Linked DNA regions of Piscinibacter gummiphilus. The protein of the gene in region 2 interacts with the protein of the main gene of each other region in a pairwise test. Links are inferred from orthologs where the notes say so. Each region holds a gene or a part of one and is shown on either strand. Other genes may lie near its edges. The genes, in order: A4W93_RS26540 and recJ.

Region 1 (10,610 bases), 1.5 Mb from region 2 along the record:
GAGGCGCAGCTTCGCGATGCTGCTGACGGCGCCGACCGGGAACGGCACGCCGGTGCGCACCGGAACACGCGCCGCGGCGGGGCCGGAGGCCAGCGTCAGGGGCACGTACTGCGTGCCGGTGACGGTCGCCGGCACGAAGTCGGCCTGGACGACCTGGGACGAGCTCAGCGTGACCTTGCAGGACGCGGTACCGGAGCAGCCGCCGCCGGTCCAGCCCGAGAACGTGTAGCCCGAGCCGGCGGTGGCGGTCAGTTCGACGGCCGTGCCGGTGGCGAACGACGCGGAGCAGGTGCCGCCGCAGGAGATGCCTGCGGGGGCGGAGGTGATGGTGCCCGACCCGGTGCGGGTCAGCGTCAGGACCGGCGTGGTGGAGCCCGAACCGGAACCGGTGCCCGAGCCGCTGCCGGACCCCGAACCCGAACCCGAGCCGGAGCCCGTGTTGGAACCGGTGTCGGTGCCGCCGGAGCCCGAACCGGCCGTGCCGTTCGACGGCGTGGTGGTGCCGGTTTCCTCAGCCCCCTTGCTGCCGCCGCAGGCGGACAGGACCGCCACCGCCAGCAGGGCGGACCAAAAACGCGCGTTCTTCATCTGGAATTTCTCCCTGTCCGTGGCGGCCACACCATGGGGCCGCTCGCGGTTTCCCCATCCGGTTTCTCGGCATTCTCAGGAGGGCCTTGATACCCAACCCGTGTGAATCCGTGACCGGATGTACTTCGTTTTACTGCTGAGGCGCACACTGCTTCGGCGGGGCCGTGGCAGTCGTGCGGTGGAGTTTGAGTGATTGCGCCGGGGCGCAACACAAAAGATGCAATTTGTCACCGGCGTTCGCCGATGGAACGCGCATTTTTCCACTGTTTTTGGATGGCGGCGGTAAAAGTGACAAAATTTGACATGTTGCCAGGACGAGGCACGCGGTCACAACCGTGTCGGGCCCGACACGGTCCACGCCGCGATGGCCCTATGCTCCGGCCCTCGTCCCCCTTGGAGATCCCATGATTCTTGAGTTTGCCGACATCCGCATCCAGCCCGGCCAGAACGCCGCCTTCGACGAAGCCATCCAGCGCGGGGTCGAGACCGTGATCGCGAAGTCGCCCGGCTTCCGCGGCTACAAGGTCAACCGCGGCATCGAGTCGCCCGAGCGCTACCTGCTGATGATCTACTGGGAGACGCTGGACAACCACATGAAGGACTTCCGCGAAGGCCCGCTGTTCCCGCAGTGGCGCGCCATCGTGGGCCCGTTCTTCGCGGCGCCGCCCGTGGTCGAGCACTTCGACCTGGTCGCCCGTTCGACCTGATCAGCGGATCAGGCTCAGCACCCAGAGCCACAGCGGCGCGCTGGCGGCGAACAGGATCGTCGAGACCACGGTGGTCGCCGTGGCCTCGGCCTCCAGCGTCCGGTAGCGCTGCGAGAAGATCAGCGCGTTGTTGCCCACCGGCAGCGCGCCGGCCATCACCACCACCGCGAGCGGCAGGCCGGTGAGGCCGAACCCCCAGTGGCCCACCACCAGCACGGCCAGCGGCAGCACCAGCAGCTTCAGCGCCGACAGCCACAGGGCCCCGCGCAAGGCGCCCTTGAGCCCGTAGTAGGCGAGCGACATCCCGATCAGCACGAGGCACAGCGGCACCACGGCCTGGCCGAGCTGCAGCAGGGTCTCGTCGACGAGGCCCGGCAGCGGCAGGCCGAGCACGTTCCAGGCGAACCCGGCCAGGATCGGCAGCACGACGGGGTGGATCACGGTGTTGCGGGCGGTGGTCAGCAGCATGCGCCCGACGTGGGTGTCGCCGCCGCCCTGGCGCACGCGGTCGCGCGCGAGGTCCATCTCGACGAAGGCCGTGAGCATGGTCAGCAGCGTGAGCGCATGCAGGCTCACCAGGGCCACGTGGATCGACAGCCCCGCCTCGCCGAACATCGCGGCGGCCATCGGGATGCCCATCTGCACGGTGTTGCCGAAGCAGGCGCTGATGGACCGCACGCTGGGCCCGGCCACCGGCTCGCCCGGCTGCAGGCGCCAGCGCAGCACCGCGTACACCCCGATCATCAGGGCCACCACCGGCACGAAGAAGGCGATCAGCGTGCCCCACGGCATCGCGCCGATGTCGAGCCGGGTGGTGGTGCGGAACAGCAGCGCCGGGACGAAGATATAGAACGCCGCATTGCCGAGCGTGCGCGCCGGATCGTTGTCACCCAGCCACCGCGCCCGGCCGACCACGTACCCGAGCGCGATCACACACAGGATCGCGACGAGCTTGAGCAGGACGGGGCCGAGGAGCATGGGGCCACGAGTATCCGTGGAAACCCGCAGCGGCGCGTTGCGTCTTCTACGTAGAACCGCCCCCGCCACACACCGTCATCCCGGCACAGGCCGGGACCTCGGGCGGTGGCTCACCGAGTGGCGCATGAAGGCACCCCCAGGGTCCCGGCCTGCGCCGGGATGACGTGCGCGGGGGCGTTATTCCTGCAGCGCGAGCTTGCAGTTGGCGACCACCTTGCCCTTCGCGGTCACCACCTCGTTCTCCAGCACCACCGACCGCACATCCGTCCCCACGCTCTGCGCGAGCTTCTGCGTGGCCTCGACCACGCAGGTCTGCTTGATGTCGGCGACGGTCTGGTTGTCCTTGCCGATGTAGGAGTGCGTGATGACCGGCTTGTCCTTGCCGGTGCCTGCCGCGCCACGCGCCTGCTGGATCAGGTCCTTCGCGGCCGCCTGCTCCTTCGCGGTCTCGGCGGCCTTGCGGGCGGCCTCGATCTCGGAGGGCATCGTCACGCTGACACAGCCGCCGAGCAGCAGGCCCAGCAGCGCGGGCGTCACGATCTTGGTCATCACGTTCATGGTCTTGTTGTTCCTGTGCATGGTCACGGGCGCGGCACCCCGGTCAAGCCGCTTTCTTGGCGGCCGTCTTGGCCGCAGTCTTCTTCGCCGCCGGTGGCTTCGCGGCCCGCGGCTGGAATTCGAAGCTCACCTTGCCTTCCTTCTTGTCGAACGCGAGGAACGCCTTGAACTTGCGGCGCGTCTTGTTCGACACGAAATTCTCCAGCAGGTCGGTCTTGCCGGTCTCGAGCAGCTTGGTCATCTGCTCGCGGATCACCGGCTGCTGCAGGATGATCTTGCCGGTCTTGAAGTCGCAGGTGACCTTCGCGCCCACGCTGTGCTCGCACACGTAGTTCGCGCCGTGTTCGTACACGTGGCCCTGGCACTTCGGGCACGGGCCCAGCGACTGCTGGTCGGAGAAGTCGACCGGTTCGCCGGACTCGCCGTCCTTCTTGGCGTCCTCGCCGAAGTCGAACTCGAGCTTCCAGTTCTTGATCTCGTCGTCGAACGTCAGCTTGAGCTCGGCCGTGAACGGCCAGCCGGCCTTCGAGCGGAAGCCCTCGAGCGGGCCGATGCGCTTGTTCGCGAGGAACTGCTCCACCTCGTCGAGCTCGAAGCTGCGGCCGCCCGGAATCTTGCCGATCGAGAAGCCGCAGCCCTCGCTCGCGCCGTCGGCGCCGGTGCAGGTGAAGCGGCGGTAGTTCTCCTTGACCACGCCACCGCAGTTCGGGCACGGGGTCTTGAGCGTGGCGTAGTCGCCGGGGATGGTGTCGCGGTCGTATTCCTTGGCCTTCGCGACGATGCGCTCCGTCATGGCGGCGATCTCGGCCATGAAGCGCTCGCGGCTCAGGCGGCCCTTTTCCATCTCGGACAGCTGGTGCTCCCAGTTGCCGGTGAGTTCGGGCTTGGTGAGGTCTTCCACGCCGAGGCCGCGCAGCAGCGTGGTCAGCTGGAAGGCCTTCGCGGTGGGGATCAGCTCGCGGCCGTCGCGGATGATGTACTTCTCGAGGATCAGGCCTTCGATGATGGCCGCGCGCGTGGCCGGGGTGCCGAGGCCCTTCTCCTGCATGGCCTCGCGCAGTTCGTCGTCGTCGATCAGCTTGCCGGCGCCTTCCATCGCGCTCAGCAGCGTGGCTTCCGAGTAGCGCGCCGGCGGCTTGGTCTTCTGCGCGTTGAGGTCCACGCTTTCGGCGCGCACCTTCTCGCCCGGCTCCACGGCCACGAGGTTGGCGTCGTCCTCCTGCACCTCGCGGCCGTACACGGCCAGCCAGCCCGGCTTGACCATCACCTTGCCGTTGGTCTGGAAGCTGTGCGACTTGCCCGCGGCCTCCACCGTGCTGATGCGCGTGGTGACCAGGAACTCGGCCGACGGGTAGAACACCGCGAGGAAGCGCTTGACGACCATGTCGTACAGCTTGGCCTCGATCTCGGTGAGGCTCTTCGGGGCCTGCAGCGTGGGGATGATGGCGAAGTGGTCCGACACCTTCGCGTTGTCGAAGATGCGCTTGTTCGGCTTGACGTAGCCTTCCTTCACGGCCTTGCGCGCATGCGCGGCCAGCGCCTGCAGCGGACCGGGCAGGTCCTCCGTGGCGAGCATCTCCATGGTCTGCTTGACCACCGGCACGTAGTCCTCCGGCAGCGCCTTGCTGTCGGTACGGGGGTAGGTCAGCACCTTGTGCTTCTCGTACAGGGCCTGGGCCAGCGACAGCGTGGTCTTGGCCGAGAAGCCGAAGCGCGAGTTGGCCTCGCGCTGCAGGCTGGTCAGGTCGTACAGCTGCGGGGCGCTCTGCGTGCTGGGCTTCGATTCCTCGGTGACCGAGGCGGGCTGGCCGCGCGAGGCGTCGGCGATGGCCTTGGCATCGGCCTCGTTCCACACGCGGTCGGCGCGCAGCTCGGGGTCGTCGGGGTTCTTCTTCCACTTCGGGTCGAACCACTTGCCGTCGTACTCGCCGGCCTGCGCGGCGAACGTGGCCTTGATTTCCCAGTAGTCGCGCGAGACGTGGCGGCGGATCTTCTCTTCACGCTCCACCACGATGGACAGCGTGGGCGTCTGCACGCGGCCCACGGTGGTCAGGAAGAAGCCGCCGTCGCGCGAGTTGAACGCGGTCATGGCGCGCGTGCCGTTGATGCCCACGAGCCAGTCGGCCTCGGAGCGGCAGCGCGCGGCGTCGGCGAGCGGCAGCATCTGCTGGTCGGTGCGCAGGTTCTCGAAGCCCTCGCGGATGGCCGCGGGCGTCATGCTCTGCAGCCACAGGCGCTTGACCGGGTGCTTGCTCTTGCTGTGCTGCTGGATGAGCCGGAAGATCAGTTCGCCCTCGCGGCCCGCGTCACACGCGTTGACGAGTTCGGAGACGTCCTTGCGCTTGACGAGCTTGACGATGGCGTTCAGCCGCCCCTTGCTCTTGTCGATGGGATTCAGCTCGAAGTGCGGCGGGATGACCGGCAGGTTCGCGAAGCTCCACTTGCCCCGCTTCACGTCGTACTCCTCCGGCGCCTTGATCTCGAGCAGGTGGCCGACGGCCGAGGTGACGAGGTGGTGCTCGCCTTCGAAGTACTCGTCGTGCTTCTCGAACTTGCCGGCAACAGGGGTCAGCGCGCGCACGATGTCCTGCGCGACGGAAGGCTTCTCGGCAATGATGAGGGTCTTGCTCATGGCTCTTTCTGATGCAAACGCCGACCCGGTCGGCGTGTCTCTCTACAATCGAGGCTTGTGTGCGTGTATACGCACGCGCGCCGCAGGCGCACGCACGCTCATGCGCGCACCTACGATTTCAATGTACCCAAAGACGATGATGACGCAAGCCCGCGCCGCCAAGACCCCGAAAAACCGCATTTCCGCCGCCGCCCCCACGTCAGGGCGCCGAATCCAGGTCCGTCAGTCGGGAGTCCACGGCCGCGGGGTCTTCGCCGTCGCCGAGATTCTCCCCGGTGACACGGTCATCGAGTACAAGGGCGAGGTCATCACCTGGCCCGAGGCGTTGCGGCGCCACCCGCACGACCCGAGCCAGCCGAACCATACCTTCTATTTCCACGTCGACGAGGAACACGTCATCGACGGGAACGTCCAGGGCAACTCCGCCCGCTGGATCAACCACGCCTGCGATCCCAACTGCGAGGCCGACGAGGTCGACGGCCGGGTGTTCATCAAGGCGCTGCGCCCCATCCTGCCCGGCGAGGAGCTGTTCTACGACTACGGCCTCGTGATCGACCAGAAGTACACGAAGAAGCTGAAGAAGGAATTCGAGTGCCGCTGCGGCACCGACACCTGCCGCGGCACCATGCTCGCCCCGAAACGCTGACCCGCCCGCCCCGCCCATGACCCTCCTGTGGAATGCCGAATCGCTCTGGGAAGAACTCGAGCCGCTGCTGCCCGGGCTGAGCATCGAGGTGGTCCCGCAGACCGCCTCCACCAACACCACGCTGCTCGAGCGCGCCCGCGCGCTGGGTGAGGACGACACCACCCTCGCCCAGGTGCGCCGCAGCCGCGAGAGCGCCGCGTTCGGCCGGCGCGCGGCCGACGTGCTGCCCTGCCTGCTCGTCGCCGAGCACCAGACCGGTGGCCGGGGCCGCATGGGGCGCACCTGGTCGTCGGCCCGGGGGGCGTCGCTGACGTTTTCCCTGTCGCTGCCGATGGGCAACGTCGACTGGTCGGGGCTCTCGCTCGCCGTGGGCGTGGCGCTGGCCGACGCCATCGAGCCGCGGCCCGCGGCCGCCGGCCCGCGCGTGGGCCTCAAGTGGCCCAACGACCTGTGGCTGCTCGACCGCCAGACGCCCGAGGCCCTCAGCGGCCGCAAGCTCGGCGGCATCCTGATCGAGTCCACCACGGTCGGGCGCAACCGGCTCGCGGTGATCGGCGTCGGCCTGAACGTGCTGCCGCTGCCTGCGGGCACCCCGGCGGAACTCACGACCGGCTACGCCTGCCTCGACGAACTCGACCCCGGCATCAGCGCCCCGGCCGCGCTCGGCCGCATCGCCCGGCCGCTGGTGGACGCCCTCGTGGCCTTCCAGCGCGACGGCTTCCCCGCGTTCATGGAGCGGTTCGCCGCGCGCGACCTGCTGCGCGGCCGCGCGGTCACCACCACCCTCGCCGACCTGCCCGAAGGTGTCGCCCAGGGCATCGCGCCGTCCGGCGCACTGCTCGTGCTGACGCCGCAGGGCACCGTGCGCGACGTCGCCAGCGGCGAGGTCAGCGTGCGCCTCCAGGGAGCGGCCGAGGACGCCCCGTGCTGAGGCTGCTGGTCCTGCTCCTCGTGATCGCCAACGCCGCGTTCTACGGCTGGCGCCAGGGCTGGCTCGACGACCTCGTGGGCGTGCGCGCCCAGGGCGACCGCGAACCCGGCCGCCTCGCGCTGCAGGTGGAACCGCAGCGCGTGCGGGTGCTGTCCACGGGGCCCGCCAAGGGCGGCACCACGACGGCCGTGGCGGCCGCCGAAGCCCCCACGGTGTGCCTCGAGGTGGGCCCGTACACGGCCGCCCAGCTGGGCCCGGCCCAGTCGGCGATCGCCGGTGTCGTGCCGCCCGAGCGCATCGAGGACGCACGCCACGAGACCCCGGCGGCCTGGATCGTCTTCATGGGCCCGTACACCGACGCGGACACCCGGCGCAAGAAGGTCGACGAGTTGCGCCGGCTCAAGGTCACCTCCGAGGAGGTCCGCCAGGTGCCCGAACTGGGCGATGGCCTGGCGCTGGGCCGTTTCGACAACCGTGCGGCCGCCGAACGTGCGCTGGCCGACGTCACCACGAAGGGCGTGCGCACCGCGCGCCTCGCCCAGCTGGTGCCGCCGGTGGTGACCCACACGCTGCGCATCGCGGCCGTGTCGCCGGAGCTGCAGCAGCAGCTGGTGGCGCTTCAGGTGCCGGGGCTGGCGGGGAAGAGCTTCGCGGCCTGCGCGCGCCCATGAAAAACGGCTCCTGAAAAGGAGCCGTTCTTCCATCCGTCATCCCGGCGAACGCCGGGATCCACTGCTGGCAGTGGGCCCCGGCTTCCGCCAGGGTGACAGCGTCGCTTACTTGGAGACGACGCGCGCCATCTCGAGCACCTTGTTCGAGTAGCCCCATTCGTTGTCGTACCACGACACGAGCTTCACGAACGTGCTGTCGAGGGCGATGCCGGCCTCGGCGTCGAAGATCGAGGTGCGGGCGTCGCCGCGGAAGTCGGTGGCGACCACCTTGTCTTCCGTGTAGCCCAGCACGCCCTTCAGCGCGCCTTCGGACTGGGCCTTGAACTCGGCGCAGATGTCCTTGTAGCTGGCTTCCTTGACGAGTTCGACGGTCAGGTCGACCACCGAGACGTCGGACGTGGGCACGCGGAACGACATGCCGGTCAGCTTCTTGTTCAGCTCGGGAATCACGACACCCACGGCCTTGGCCGCGCCCGTGCTCGACGGGATGATGTTCTCGAGGATGCCGCGGCCGCCGCGCCAGTCCTTGTTCGACGGGCCGTCGACGGTCTTCTGCGTGGCCGTGGCGGCGTGCACCGTGGTCATCAGGCCGCGCTTGATGCCCCACTTGTCGTTCAGCACCTTGGCGAGCGGCGCCAGGCAGTTCGTGGTGCACGAGGCGTTCGAGATGATGGCCTCGCCCTTGTACGTCTCGTGGTTCACGCCGTAGACGAACATCGGGGTGTCGTCCTTCGACGGGGCCGACAGGATGACCTTCTTCGCGCCGGCGGCCAGGTGCTTCTCGGCGGTTTCCTTCGTCAGGAACAGGCCGGTGGACTCGACGACCACGTCGGCGCCGACCTCGCCCCACTTCAGCTCGGCCGGATCCTTGACCGCGGTCAGGCGGATCTTCTTGCCGTTGACGATCAGCGTGTTGCCGTCGACGGAGACTTCACCGTCGAAGCGGCCGTGCACCGAGTCGTACTGCAGCATGTACGCGAGGTAGTCGGGTTCCAGCAGGTCGTTGATCGCGACGATCTCCACGTCCTTGAAGTTCTTCACGGCGGCGCGGAACACCATGCGGCCGATGCGGCCGAAACCGTTGATACCGATCTTGATCGTCATGTCTACTCTCCTGGGTGAGGTCGATTGAAAGAAAGAGGTCGTTGGACCCACGTCAGCCCCCGCGGCGGGTGGCCACGGGGGTGATGTCTGTCAGCCCTTGCCGAGCACGACGCGGACGGTGTCCACGACGTTTTCAGCGGTGAAGCCGAAGTGCTTGAACAGCACGCCGGCAGGCGCCGATTCGCCGAAGGTGTCGATGCCCACGACGGCCGAGACGCCGTACTTCCACCAGCCGTCGGTGGAGCCCATCTCGACGGCGATGCGCGGCAGCTTCGCCGGCAGAACGTCGTTCTTGTAGGCGACCGACTGGCGGTCGAACACCGTGGTGCTGGGCATGGAGACCACACGCACCGCGATGCCCTTGACGGCGAGCAGCTGCTGCGCGTGCAGCGCGAGGCCCACTTCGGAACCGGTGGCGATGATGACGGCCTGGGCCTTCTTGTTCAGGCCCACTTCGCTCGGCTCGGCGAGCACGTAGGCGCCCTTCGAGATGTCGGCGAGGTCGCTCTTCGGTGCGTACGGCAGGTTCTGGCGCGACAGCAGCAGCGCGGCGGGGCGGTTCTTCGTCTGCAGCGCGGTGGCCCAGGCCACCACCGTCTCGGCGGTGTCGGCCGGACGCCAGACGTCGAGGCCCGGGATCAGGCGCAGCGACGCGGCGTGTTCGATGGACTGGTGCGTCGGGCCGTCTTCGCCGAGGCCGATGCTGTCGTGCGTGAACACGTGCACCACGCGCTGCTTCATCAGCGCGGCCATGCGGATGGCGTTGCGGCTGTAGTCGCTGAACGTGAGGAAGGTGCCGCCGTAGGGAATGTAGCCGCCGTGCAGCGCCACGCCGTTCATGATGGCGGCCATGCCGAACTCGCGCACGCCGTAGTTGATGTGGCGGCCGCCGTTCGGCTTGCCTTCGTCGTCGAAGCGCAGCGCCGGGGTGCTGCTGGTGTTCGTGAGGTTCGAGCCGGTCAGGTCGGCGCTGCCGCCGAGCATCTCGGGCAGGGCCTTCGTGAAGGCTTCGAGCGCGAGCTGGCTGGCCTTGCGGCTGGCGACGGTCTCGGCCTTGGCGTGGGCGGCGATGGCGGCATCGACGGCCACTTGGGCGAAGTTCTTCGGCAGCTCGCCTTCGACCCGGCGCACGAACTCGACGGCCAGTTCCGGGTAGGCCTTCGAGTACGCCTCGAACGCGTCGACCCATTGGGTCTCGGCCGCGAGGCCGGTGTGGCGGGCGTCCCACTGCTCGTAGGCCGGCTCGGGGATCACGAAGGGCTCGTGGCCCCAGCCCAGCGCTTCGCGCGTCAGCTTGATTTCCTCGGCGCCCAGCGCCTCGCCGTGGGCCTTGGCCGTGCCCTGGCGGTTCGGCGAACCCTTGCCGATGGCGGTCTTGCAGACGATCAGCGTGGGCTTCGTGGCCGAGGTCTTGGCCTTGGCGATGGCACGGTCCACGGCGTCGACGTCGTGTCCGTCGACCGCGTCGATGACGTTCCAGCCGTAGGCTTCGAAGCGCTTCGGCGTGTTGTCGATGAACCAGGGGGCGACCTGGCCGTCGATCGAGATGCCGTTGTCGTCGTACAGCGCGATCAGCTTGTTCAGCTTCCAGGCGCCGGCGAGCGCGGCGGCTTCGTGGCTGATGCCTTCCATCAGGCAGCCGTCACCCAGGAAGACGTACGTGTGGTGGTTCACGATGGTGTGGCCATCGCGGTTGAATTCGTGGGCCAGCAGCTTCTCGGCGAGCGCGAAGCCGACGGCGTTGGTGACACCCTGGCCCAGCGGGCCGGTGGTGGTCTCGACACCCGGGGTGATG
Region 2 (10,476 bases):
CCCTTTTCCATGCAGAACCTGTACGTCCTCGCCGCCACCGTCGCGGCCTACCTGATCGGCTCGTTGTCCTTCGCGGTCATCGTCAGCCGGGCCATGGGCCTGAACGACCCGCGCAGCTACGGCTCGGGCAACCCGGGCGCCACGAACGTGCTGCGGTCGGGCAACAAGCTCGCGGCCATCCTCACGCTGGTGTTCGACGCGCTCAAGGGCTGGCTGCCGGTGTGGCTCGTGGCCCGCTTCGGCGAGCCGTACGGGCTGGGTGAGGGCGCGGTGGCGCTGGTGGGCCTCGGCGCCTTCCTCGGCCACCTGTGGCCGGTGTTCTTCCGGTTCCAGGGGGGCAAGGGCGTTGCCACGGCCGCCGGCGTGCTGCTCGCGTTCAACCCGTGGCTGGGGCTCGCCACGCTGCTGACCTGGATCATCATCGCGGTCTTCTTCCGCTACTCGTCGCTCGCGGCCATCGTGGCCGCGGTGTTCGCCCCGTTCTACCAGATGCTGATCTGGGGCTTCGACTCGATCGCGCTCGCCGCGGCCGTGATGGGCGTGCTGCTGATCTGGCGCCACGCCCCGAACATCCGCAAGCTGCTGGCCGGCACCGAAAGCAAGCTCGGCCAGAAGTCCGCGGGCGCCAAGCCCGCTGCCAAAGGAAAACACTGATGACCAACCCCGTGCGCCGTTTCCACGTGGGTGACCGCCTCTCCGAGATGGCGATCCACCACGGCACCGTGTACCTCGCCGGTCAGGTGCCGGAGGACGAGACCTCCGACATCCGCACCCAGACCCGCCAGGTGCTGGCCGCCATCGACAAGCTGCTGGCCGAGGCGCACACCGACAACGCCCACATCCTGATGGCCCAGATCTTCCTCGCCGATCCGGCGGACTTCGAAGGCATGAACGAGGTGTGGGACGACTGGGTGGCCCCGGGCGACGCGCCGCCGCGCGCGACGGTGCAGGCAAAGCTGATGCGCGCGGGCTGGCGCCTCGAGATCGTGGTGACGGCCGCGCTGCGGGTCTGATCAAAGGCCCAGCAGGGCCGGGTCGCCCCGGCCTTCGCGCACGAGGACCGGTTCCCCGGACGTGAGGTCCACCACCGTGGTGGGCTCCATCGCACACGCGCCGGCATCGAGCACCACGTGGATCTGGTTCTGCAGCCGCTCGCGGATCTCCTCCGGGTCGTTGAGCGGGTGGTCGTCGCCGGGCAGGATCAGCGTGGTGCCCAGCAGCGGCTCGCCGAACACGCCCATCAGCTCCTGCAGCATGTGGTGGTCCGGCACGCGCAGCCCGATGGTGCGGCGCGACGGGTGCGACACGCGCCGCGGCACTTCCTTCGTGGCCTCGAGGATGAACGTGAACGGGCCCGGCGTGGCGCTCTTGAGCAGGCGGTACTGCTTGTTGTCCACCTTCGCGTAACTCGCCAGTTCGGAGAGGTCGCGGCACAGCAGCGTCAGGTGGTGCTTGTCGTCGACCCCGCGCAGGCGCCGCAGCGCCTCCGCGGCCGCCTTGTCGTCGAGGTGGCACACGAGCGCGTAGCTGGAGTCGGTGGGCACCGCGGCGATGCCGCCACCGTGGAGCACGTCGGCCGCCTGCTTGAGCAGGCGGTGCTGGGGGTTGTCGGGGTGGACTTCGACGTATCGGGGCATGGTGCCGATCCTAATGCCACGCCGCCCGTGCTGCCACGGCGTGCGGCTTGTCCCCGGGGCGGGCCCGGTGGGCGGTGGGGCGAGGGCCGGGCCGTTCATTGGGGCTCCGGAAGCCATTCATGCAGCAGCCGGGACAGGTCGTCGAGGCGGAACGGCTTGAGCAGCAGCGCGTCCATGCCGGCGTCGAGGCATTCGTTGCGTTCTTCGGGCAGGCCGCTCGCGGTGATGCCGATGATGGGCGTGCGGGCGCGGCCCTCGCTGCGTTCGGCGGCACGGATCTCGGTGGCCGCGTCGCGCCCGTTCATGCGCGGCATGTGGTTGTCGAGGAAGAGGATGTCGTAGTGCCCCGCCCGCCAGGCCGCCACGGCCTCGGCGCCGTCGCCCACCACCGTCACGTGCAGGCCTTCTCGTTCGAGCACCGCCATCGCGAGCACCTGGCTCGCCGCGTCGTCCTCGGCCACCAGCGCGGAGGCGCCGGGGCCATCGTTCCTGGGGTTCATGGACCTCTCCGAAAAACGGTGTGAGGTCCATGATTGCGCCGGGGGACGCCGTGCACGCGGGGGTTTTCACGCAGCCGAGCCGGTTTGCGCGCTTGTCCTACAGGGGCGCCGCGTGTCCGCCGCCAGGGCTGCGGCCGCTTGGCGATCAGTCCGCGATCGTGTCGGCCGCGACGGCCGAGGAGGGCACCGCCCCCTTGCGCACGTTGAGCCAGGCGCTGGCCGCGCCGCACACGGCCACCACGCCCATGCCGACCCAGCCCCACTGGTCGGGCGCGTGGCCCAGCACCGCGTAGCTGACGGCCGCGGCGAAGGCGATCTGCGTATAGACGAACGGCATCAGCGTCGACGTGGGCGCGAGGCCCAGCGCGAGGATCAGCAGCAGGTGGCCGGTGGTGCCGAGCAGGCCGATGCCGAGCATCAGCGCGAGGTGGCCGGCGGTGGCGGCCTGCAGGGTGCCGACGATGTCGATCGGGCTCGACAGCAGCAGCGGCGTGAGCACCGCGGTGCCGGTCAGGCCCGTGTAGAAGTGCGTGGTGAACGGGCTCTCGAGCGCGGCGAGCTTGCTCGTGAGCACCTGGAAGCTCGCGTAGCTCACGGCCCCGGCGAGCGGCAGGAACACCGCCCAGCCGAACATGCCGCTGCCCGGGCGGATGACGATCAGCGCGCCCGCGAAGCCGCCGCACACCAGCGCCCAGCGCAGCGCCGAGACCCGCTCGTGCAGCACCCAGCCCGCGAGCAGCGTGACGATCACCGGCGTGAGCATGTTGATGGCGGTGAACTCGGCGACGGGCAGGTACTGCACGCCGTAGAAGCTTGCCGAACTCGTGAGCAGCAGCAGGATGCCGCGCAGCAGCTGGAACTTCGGATGGGCCGCGCGGAAGGTCGACGTCTTCGAGCGCAGCAGCCAGACGGTCATCACGAGCGTCTGGGTCAGGTAGCGGCCCCACATGATCAGCAGCACCGGCACGAACGCGCCGAGGTACTTGATGGACGTGTCCATCGTCGCGAAGCACCCCGCCATCAGCAGGATCAGCGCGATGCCGAGGGTGGGGTGGTGCCCCTTCACGCCGGCGACGCCACGCGGTGCGCGAGCGCCTGCCACACCGGGGTCAGCTTCGCGGGCAGCGGCGGCAGCCGGCCCAGGTCGACGTGGCTTTCCTCGGGGCTGTGGAAGTCGGAGCCCCGCGAGGCCAGCAGGTCGAACTCGGTCGCCATGCCGGCGTACTTCACGAAGTCGGCCGCCGTGTGGCTGCCGGTGATGACCTCCACGCCACGCCCGCCGTGGGCGATGAACTCGGTGAAGAGCGCGTACTCCTCGTTCGGCGTGAACTTGTAGCGGCCCGGGTGGGCGATGACGGCCGTGCCGCCGGCGCCGGTGATCCAGCGCACCGCGTCGCCGAGCTTCGCCCAGCGGTGGGGCACGTAGCCGGGGCGGCCCTCGATCAGGTAGCGGCGGAACACCTCCTGGGTGTCGCTGCACACGCCGCTGTCCACCAGGTGGCGGGCGAAGTGCGTGCGGGAGATGAGTTCGGGGTTGCCGACGTACTTGAGCGCCCCCTCGTACGTGCCGGTGATGCCGGCCTTCGCCAGGCCTTCGGCCATCTCGCGGGCGCGCGCCTCGCGGCCGTTGCGGGTGGCCCACAGGCCCTGCACGAGCGTGGTGTCGTCGGGGTCGAAGCCGAGGCCCACGATGTGCACCGTGACGTTCGCGAAGGTGACCGAGATCTCGACGCCGGTGAGGTACGCCATGCCCTGCTCGCGGGCGGCGGCCAGGGCGCGGTGCTGTCCGCCCACCTCGTCGTGGTCGGTGAGGGCCCACAGGGCGACCCCGTTCGCCTTCGCCCGGGCGGCGAGCACCTCGGGCGTGAGCGTGCCGTCCGACACCACGGAGTGGCAGTGCAGGTCGGCGTTGAGGTCGTTGTTCAGGGTTTCCACCGAGACATTGTAGGCAGCGGGTGGACCCCGTGCCCGGCGCAGGTCCTTTCAGCGTGGCGTGAGTCGCAGAATCCGCCCGTCGTCGTTGTCCGTCAGCAGGTACAGCCAGCCGTCCGGGCCCTGGCGCACGTCGCGCAGGCGCTCGTCGAGGTCGGCGAGCAGGCGTTCCTCGCGCACCACCTTGCGGCCGTCGAGCTCCAGGCGCACGAGCACCTTGCCCCGCAGCGCGCCGACGAAGAGGCTGCCCTTCCAGCCGGGGTAGCGGTCGCTCGTCAGGAAGGCCATGCCGCTCGGGGCGATGGACGGCACCCAGTAGGTGACCGGGTCCTCGATGCCGGGCTTGGAGGTGCCTTCGCCGATCTTCTGGCCGCTGCCGTACTCGGCGCCGAAGGTGATCACCGGCCAGCCGTAGTTGCGCCCGCCGAGGTCCACGTTGACCTCGTCGCCGCCCTGCGGGCCGTGCTCGTGGGTCCACAGTTCGCCGGTGGTGGGGTGCAGCGCGGCGCCCTGCATGTTGCGGTGCCCGTAGCTCCAGATCTCGGGCAGGGCGCCGGGCGTCTTCACGAACGGGTTGTCGTCCGGCACGCCGCCGTTGGCCTCGATGCGGATCGTCTTGCCGAAGTGGGTGCCGAGGTGCTGCGCGTCGGCACGGCGGGCGAAGCGGTCACCGAGGGTGATGAACAGGCGGCCGCTGCGGTCGAACACGAGGCGCGAGCCGAAGTGGGCGGTGCCGGCGTGCTTGTCCTTCTGGCGGAAGATCACCGCCACGTCGGCGAGGCGGTTGCCGTCGAGCCGGCCGCGGGCCACGGCCGTGCCGTTCTTGCCCGTGTCGTCGCCGGTGCCCGGCTCCGAGTAGCTGAGGTAGACCCGGCGGTTCGCCGCGAAGGACGGGTCGAGCACCACGTCGAGCAGGCCGCCCTGGCCGCGGGCGTCGACCTTGGGCACGCCGTCGATCGGGGCGCCCAGCTTGCCGTCCGGCGTGACGAGGCGCAGGCGCCCGGGGCGTTCGGTGACGAGCATCCGCCCGTCGGGCAGGAAGGCGATGCCCCAGGGGTTCTCGAGGCCCTTCGCGACGGTGACCACCCCGAGTTGCGGATCGGCGCGCACGCAGGCGCCGGTCAGCAGGAGGGAGGTCAGGATGAACAGGCGGCGGGCGATGGGCATGGCGAGGGTTCCTGGTGGTTCAGACGATCCCTTCGACGATCATTTGGACTCTTTGTTTCCCGTTGTACTCATCCAATCGCAATTGATAGGCGAGGGTGACGCGTTCGCCCACCGGTTCGCTGTGCCCGAACCAGATGGCGTCCCGCACCGTGCCGCCGTGGCGCACGGCGAGCTTCAGGTGCTTCTCGCCCACGAGCCGCTGGGAGATCACCTCCACCTCGTCGCTGAACACCGGGGGCTCGAAGGCCTGGCCCCACACCTGGGCGTCGAGCGAGCGCACGGTTTCGGGGGTGAAGTAGCCGGCCTCGAGCGGGCCGTCGGTCATCAGCGTGCGCGACAGCGTGGCGGCGTCCAGCCACTCGCCGGCCACCTCGCGCAGTGCGCGCTCGAACACGGGGAAGTCGCTCTCGGCCAGCGTCGCGCCGGCGGCCATCGCGTGGCCACCGAAACGCACCAGCACGCCGGGGTGGCGCTTGCTGACGAGGTCCAGCGCGTCGCGCAGGTGGAAGCCGGGGATGGAGCGGCCCGAGCCCTTGAGCAGGCCGTCCTGGCCCTTCGCGAACACGAAGGTGGGCCGGTGCAGCCGGTCCTTCATGCGGCCGGCGACGATGCCGACCACACCCTCGTGGAAATCGGGGTCGTAGAGCGCGAGCGCGGGCGGCGGGTCGCCGGCGAGGCCGCCCTGGGCCAGCAGGTCCTCGAGCATGCCCTCGGCGTGCTCGCGCATGCCGGCCTCCACCTCGCGGCGTTCGCGGTTGATGGTGTCGAGCTGCTGGGCGAGTTCGTGCGCGCGCGCGGGGTCGTCCGTCAGCAGGCATTCGATGCCCAGCGTCATGTCGGACAGCCGGCCCGCGGCATTGATGCGCGGGCCGATCGCGAAGCCGAAGTCGAAGCCGCACGCACGCCGCGCGTCGCGCCCGGCCGCGGCGAACAGCGCGGCGACCCCGGCCTGCATCTTCCCGGCACGGATGCGCTTCAGGCCCTGGGCGACGAGGCGGCGGTTGTTCGCGTCGAGCCGCACGACGTCGGCCACCGTGCCCAGCGCCACCAGGTCGAGCAGCGCATCCAGGCGCGGCTGGTTCTCGGGCGTGAAGGCGCCGCGCGAGCGCAGCTCGGAACGCAGGGCCAGCAGCACGTAGAACATCACGCCCACGCCCGCGAGGTTCTTGCTCTCGAAGCCGCAGTCCGGCTGGTTCGGGTTCACGATCACCGTGGCGTCGGGCAGCACCGTGCCGACGCCGTCTTCCTTGGCCGGCAGGTGGTGGTCGGTGACGACCACGTCGAGCCCGCGGGCGCGGGCGTGGGCCACGCCGGCGAGGCTCGCGATGCCGTTGTCGACGGTCAGCAGCACGTCGGGTGTCACGGTCATCGCCAGTTCGACGATGGCGGGCGTCAGGCCGTAGCCGTGCACCGCGCGGTCGGGCACCACGTGGGTCAGCGTGCCCGGTGCGGCGCCGAGCAGCGCGAGGCCGCGCAGCGCGACGGCGCAGGCGGTGGCGCCGTCGCAGTCGTAGTCGGCGACGACGCAGATGCGCCGCCGGGCGGCGAGGGCGTCGGCGAGGAACCGCGCGGCCTCGGTCGCGCCCTTGAGCTGCGCGGGGGGCAGCAGGCGGGCGAGGCCGTCGTCGAGTTCGTCGAAGCGGCTCACGCCGCGGGCGGCGAAGAGCCGCGCGAGCAGCGGAGGCACGCCGGCCTGCTCCAGCGCCCAGAGGGGGCGGGGCGGCACGTCGCGGCGGACAATGGAGGGGGTGTTCATCACAGGGCCGCCAGCAGCGGGTAGGGGGCGGGCGCGCTGAACTGCCGGCGCATGCGGGTCCACAGCGGCTGCGGCTGCAGTTCGAGGCGCTGGGCGAAGCGTTCGCCGGACAGCGTGAGGGTCACCGGCTGGTCCTGGCGCGCGCGTTCGGCGGCCTCGGCGAGCGGGCCGGCGTCGAGCGCCCGCCAGGCCTCGGCCCAGCCGGCCCAGTCGCCCGCGAGGGCGGGCTGGCGCAGGCGGTGGTCGACGACGCGGTCCCGGTCTTCCGGCACCGGCTGGGCGCGGCCGCAGCCGCTCAGCCAGAACGAGTTGACCGGGAGCGCGCCGAGCCCCACGCGTTCGTCGTTCAGCGAGTGCTGGTACAGCAGCATCTGCACCTCGTTCTGCAGCCGGCGCAGGAGGCGCGCCTGCGGGTGCGTGGGCATCCACAGGTCGATGTTGCGGCCCACCACGCGGTCGAGCGACGCGGAGGGCAGGTTGTCGAGGCTGTCGTGGGCGGCGAACCAGCGGCCGGGCGAGCCCCAGGCGAGCGACCAGCCCTCGCTCTCGAACAGCGGCTTCACCGCCTCGTACAGCGTGTGCGAGGCCTGGGCGCTGAGGAAGAGGGCGTGCGGATCGGCGAGGCTCACGTGGTCGGCGCCCACGTGCCAGTGGACCGGGGTCAGCTGGCCCCAGGCCGCCGTGCCGGTGTCGACACCGTCGGCCGCGGCGGCGTGGGCCGCCCAGGGCAGGCAGCCGTCGTCGCCGGACCAGCCGAAGGCCTCGGCCAGCGCGCGTTCGTGCGGGGTGTTGAGCGTGTATTCGTCGGTGCCGGTGCGTCGCGTCGGGGTGAGTCGGGCGAACAGTTTCGACAGGTTCGGCAGCGTCAGGTCGCGGAGCGTGTGGAGCCCGCTGTCGGACATCACGGAGGCGAACGGAATCATCAGGTGCATGGGTGGATTATCCCGGTTGGGGCGCAATGCCCCTACGGCGGCCCCGTCACCAAGGGTTCATGCGGGCGCCACGGCCGCGTCACACCCGGGGGGGACGATGCAGGTCCATGCAAACCGAAGCCGCCATCCTCCGTGCATGGGCCGAGCCGCCGCCGGACGACGAACCGTCGCCCGGCCGCAAGGCGAGATACCGTGCGGTCTGGATCTCCGACCTGCACCTGGGGACACCCGGCTGCCAGGCCGAGGCGCTGCTCGATTTCCTGAGACACGTGGAGTGCGACCACCTGTTCCTGGTGGGCGACATCATCGACGGCTGGCAGCTGCGCCGCAGCTGGTACTGGCCGCAGGCCCACAACGACGTGGTGCAGAAGCTGCTGCGCAAGGCGCGCAAGGGCACGCGGGTGATCTTCATCCCCGGCAACCACGACGAATTCGCCCGGCGCTACGTGGGCCACAACTTCGGCGGCATCGACGTGGCCGAGGAGTGGATCCACGAGACGGCCGACGGCCGCAAGCTGTGGGTCATGCACGGCGACTTGTTCGACGGCGTGATCCAGTGCGCCAAGTGGCTCGCCCACGTGGGCGACACGCTGTACGAGTTCACGTTGAAGCTCAACCGCTACCTGAACTCCCTGCGGGCCCGCCTCGGCCTGCCGTACTGGAGCCTCTCCAAGTACCTGAAGCTCAAGGTCAAGCGGGCCGTGAGCTACGTGGGCGACTTCGAGAACGCCGTGGCCCGCGAGGCGCGCCGGCGCGGCGTGCACGGGGTGGTCTGCGGCCACATCCACCACGCCGAGATGCGCGACATCGAAGGCGTTCTGTACGCCAACGACGGCGACTGGGTCGAGAGCCTCACGGCCCTGGTCGAACACGCCGACGGCCGGCTCGAAATCCTCGACTGGTCGGCCCGCCTGCCCGGCCGTGCGGTCCCTGCGGTGGCGGTGGCCGCATGAAGGTCGCACTGGTCACCGACGCCTGGAAGCCCCAGGTCAACGGGGTGGTCACCACACTCGTGGAACTGCACGAGGGCCTGCTCGCTCGCGGCCACGAGGTGGTGCTGATCGAGCCGTCCGGCTTCCGGCGCTTCGCCTGTCCCGGGTACCGCGAGATCGAACTCGCCTGGCGGCCGGGCCGACAGGTCGCGAAGCTGCTGGAAGCCGCCGACGCGGACGCGATCCACATCGCCACCGAAGGGCCGCTCGGCTCGGCGGCACGGGCCTGGTGCCTCAAGCACAAGCGCCGCTTCACCACGGCCTTCCACACCCGGTTCCCCGAGATCCTCGCGCGGGCGCTGCACATTCCCGAGCGCTGGGGCTACGCCTGGTTCCGCCGCTTCCACGCGCCGTCGTCCGGCATCCTGGTGCCGAGCCACGGCATGTACGGCATCCTCGAAGGCTACGGCTTCGCGCCGCTCAAGCCCTGGTCGCACGGGGTCGACCTGCGGCTCTTCAAGCCGGTCGAGGGCGCCGACCTCGGCCTGCCGCGTCCCGTCTTCCTCCACGTCGGGCGCCTGAGCTACGAGAAGAACCTCGAGGCCTTCCTCGACCTGGACCTGCCCGGCTCGAAGGTGGTCTACGGCGTGGGTCCGCTCCAGGAACGCCTGCAGCGCGCCTATCCGAACGTGCACTGGCGCGGCGTGGTGCCCCGCAGCGAACTGGTGAACATCTACAGCGCGGCCGATGCCTTCGTGTTCCCCGGCCGCTCGGAGACCTTCGGCCTCGTGATGCTGGAGGCCCTGGCCTGCGGCACGCCGGTCGCGGCCTACCCCGTGCCCGGTCCGCTGGACGTGCTGGGATCCGATGCCGCGGGGGGCGTGCTCCACGAGGATCTGCGCACCGCGGCGCTGAAAGCACTCGAAGTGCCTCGAGATCAGGCCCGTTCGCGTGCGTTGACGATGGATTGGGACGCGGTGTGCAGCCAGTTCATCGGACACCTAGTGCTCGCCCGTGACACTGTCGTGACGACTGTCACAAAACCGCCATCGGACTTTCATAAACTGGTGTCATGACCGATGACGCCCCGACGCTCGCCCTGCTGAACCGCGAACGCGCCATACTGAACTTCAACCGGCGGGTGCTCGCCCAGGCCCGGCGCCCCGACGTCCCGCTGCTCGAACGGCTGCGGTACATCTGCATCGTGTCGTCCAACATGGACGAGTTCTTCGAGGTGCGGTTCGCCGACTACATCGAGGCGGCGCGCGTGCCCGGGGCCGGGGTCTCGAACCGCGACCTGGAGGCCATCGCCGCCGACGCCCACGCGCTCATCGACGACCAGTACCACGCGTTCAACGACGAGGTGATGCCGGCGCTGAAGAAGCACCACATCGAGATCCTCAACCACAGCGAGCGCAACGAGGCGCAGCGCCAGTGGGTGAGCCAGTTCTTCCACCGCCAGGTGCGGCCGCTGCTGGTGCCGGTGGGCCTCGACCCGTCGCACCCGTTCCCGCAGGTCGCCAACAAGTCGCTGAACTTCATCGTGCGCCTGGGCGGCAAGGACGCGTTCGGCCGCGAGAACACCATCGCCATCGTGAAGGTGCCGCGGGTGCTGCCGCG

The links.
Region 1: the proteins of recJ (region 2) and A4W93_RS26540 interact in binary tests that used the Escherichia coli proteins (3 or more experiments, as listed by UniProt). The link is inferred for Piscinibacter gummiphilus from one-to-one orthologs.

Annotation. Positions count from the first base shown.
Region 1 is NZ_CP015118.1:5,789,003-5,799,612, forward strand. Bases 2,670-5,802 are described here. They hold A4W93_RS26540 (DNA topoisomerase III), read right to left. Parts: upstream 5,464-5,802; coding sequence 2,875-5,463; downstream 2,670-2,874. Other genes in these bases: A4W93_RS26535 (hypothetical protein), read right to left, coding at 2,670-2,831; A4W93_RS26545 (SET domain-containing protein), read left to right, coding at 5,600-5,802. Also shown: A4W93_RS30220 (exo-rhamnogalacturonan lyase family protein), read right to left, coding at 1-588; A4W93_RS26525 (antibiotic biosynthesis monooxygenase family protein), read left to right, coding at 993-1,295; A4W93_RS26530 (AEC family transporter), read right to left, coding at 1,296-2,273; more of A4W93_RS26535, read right to left, coding at 2,451-2,669; more of A4W93_RS26545, read left to right, coding at 5,803-6,109; A4W93_RS26550 (biotin--[acetyl-CoA-carboxylase] ligase), read left to right, coding at 6,126-7,040; A4W93_RS26555 (hypothetical protein), read left to right, coding at 7,034-7,711; gap (type I glyceraldehyde-3-phosphate dehydrogenase), read right to left, coding at 7,817-8,815; tkt (transketolase), read right to left, coding at 8,906-10,610.
Region 2 is NZ_CP015118.1:4,333,534-4,344,009, reverse strand. Bases 4,625-7,623 are described here. They hold recJ (single-stranded-DNA-specific exonuclease RecJ), read right to left. Parts: upstream 6,993-7,623; coding sequence 5,256-6,992; downstream 4,625-5,255. Other genes in these bases: A4W93_RS19630 (hypothetical protein), read right to left, coding at 6,992-7,623; A4W93_RS19640 (PQQ-dependent sugar dehydrogenase), read right to left, coding at 4,625-5,236. Also shown: glycerol-3-phosphate 1-O-acyltransferase PlsY, read left to right, coding at 10-654; A4W93_RS19665 (RidA family protein), read left to right, coding at 654-1,013; A4W93_RS19660 (L-threonylcarbamoyladenylate synthase), read right to left, coding at 1,014-1,637; A4W93_RS19655 (response regulator), read right to left, coding at 1,733-2,137; A4W93_RS19650 (DMT family transporter), read right to left, coding at 2,283-3,203; A4W93_RS19645 (3',5'-nucleoside bisphosphate phosphatase), read right to left, coding at 3,200-4,063; more of A4W93_RS19640, read right to left, coding at 4,121-4,624; more of A4W93_RS19630, read right to left, coding at 7,624-7,924; A4W93_RS19625 (UDP-2,3-diacylglucosamine diphosphatase), read left to right, coding at 8,032-8,877; A4W93_RS19620 (glycosyltransferase family 4 protein), read left to right, coding at 8,874-9,932; ppk1 (polyphosphate kinase 1), read left to right, coding at 9,929-10,476. UniProt on the Escherichia coli protein: Single-stranded-DNA-specific exonuclease.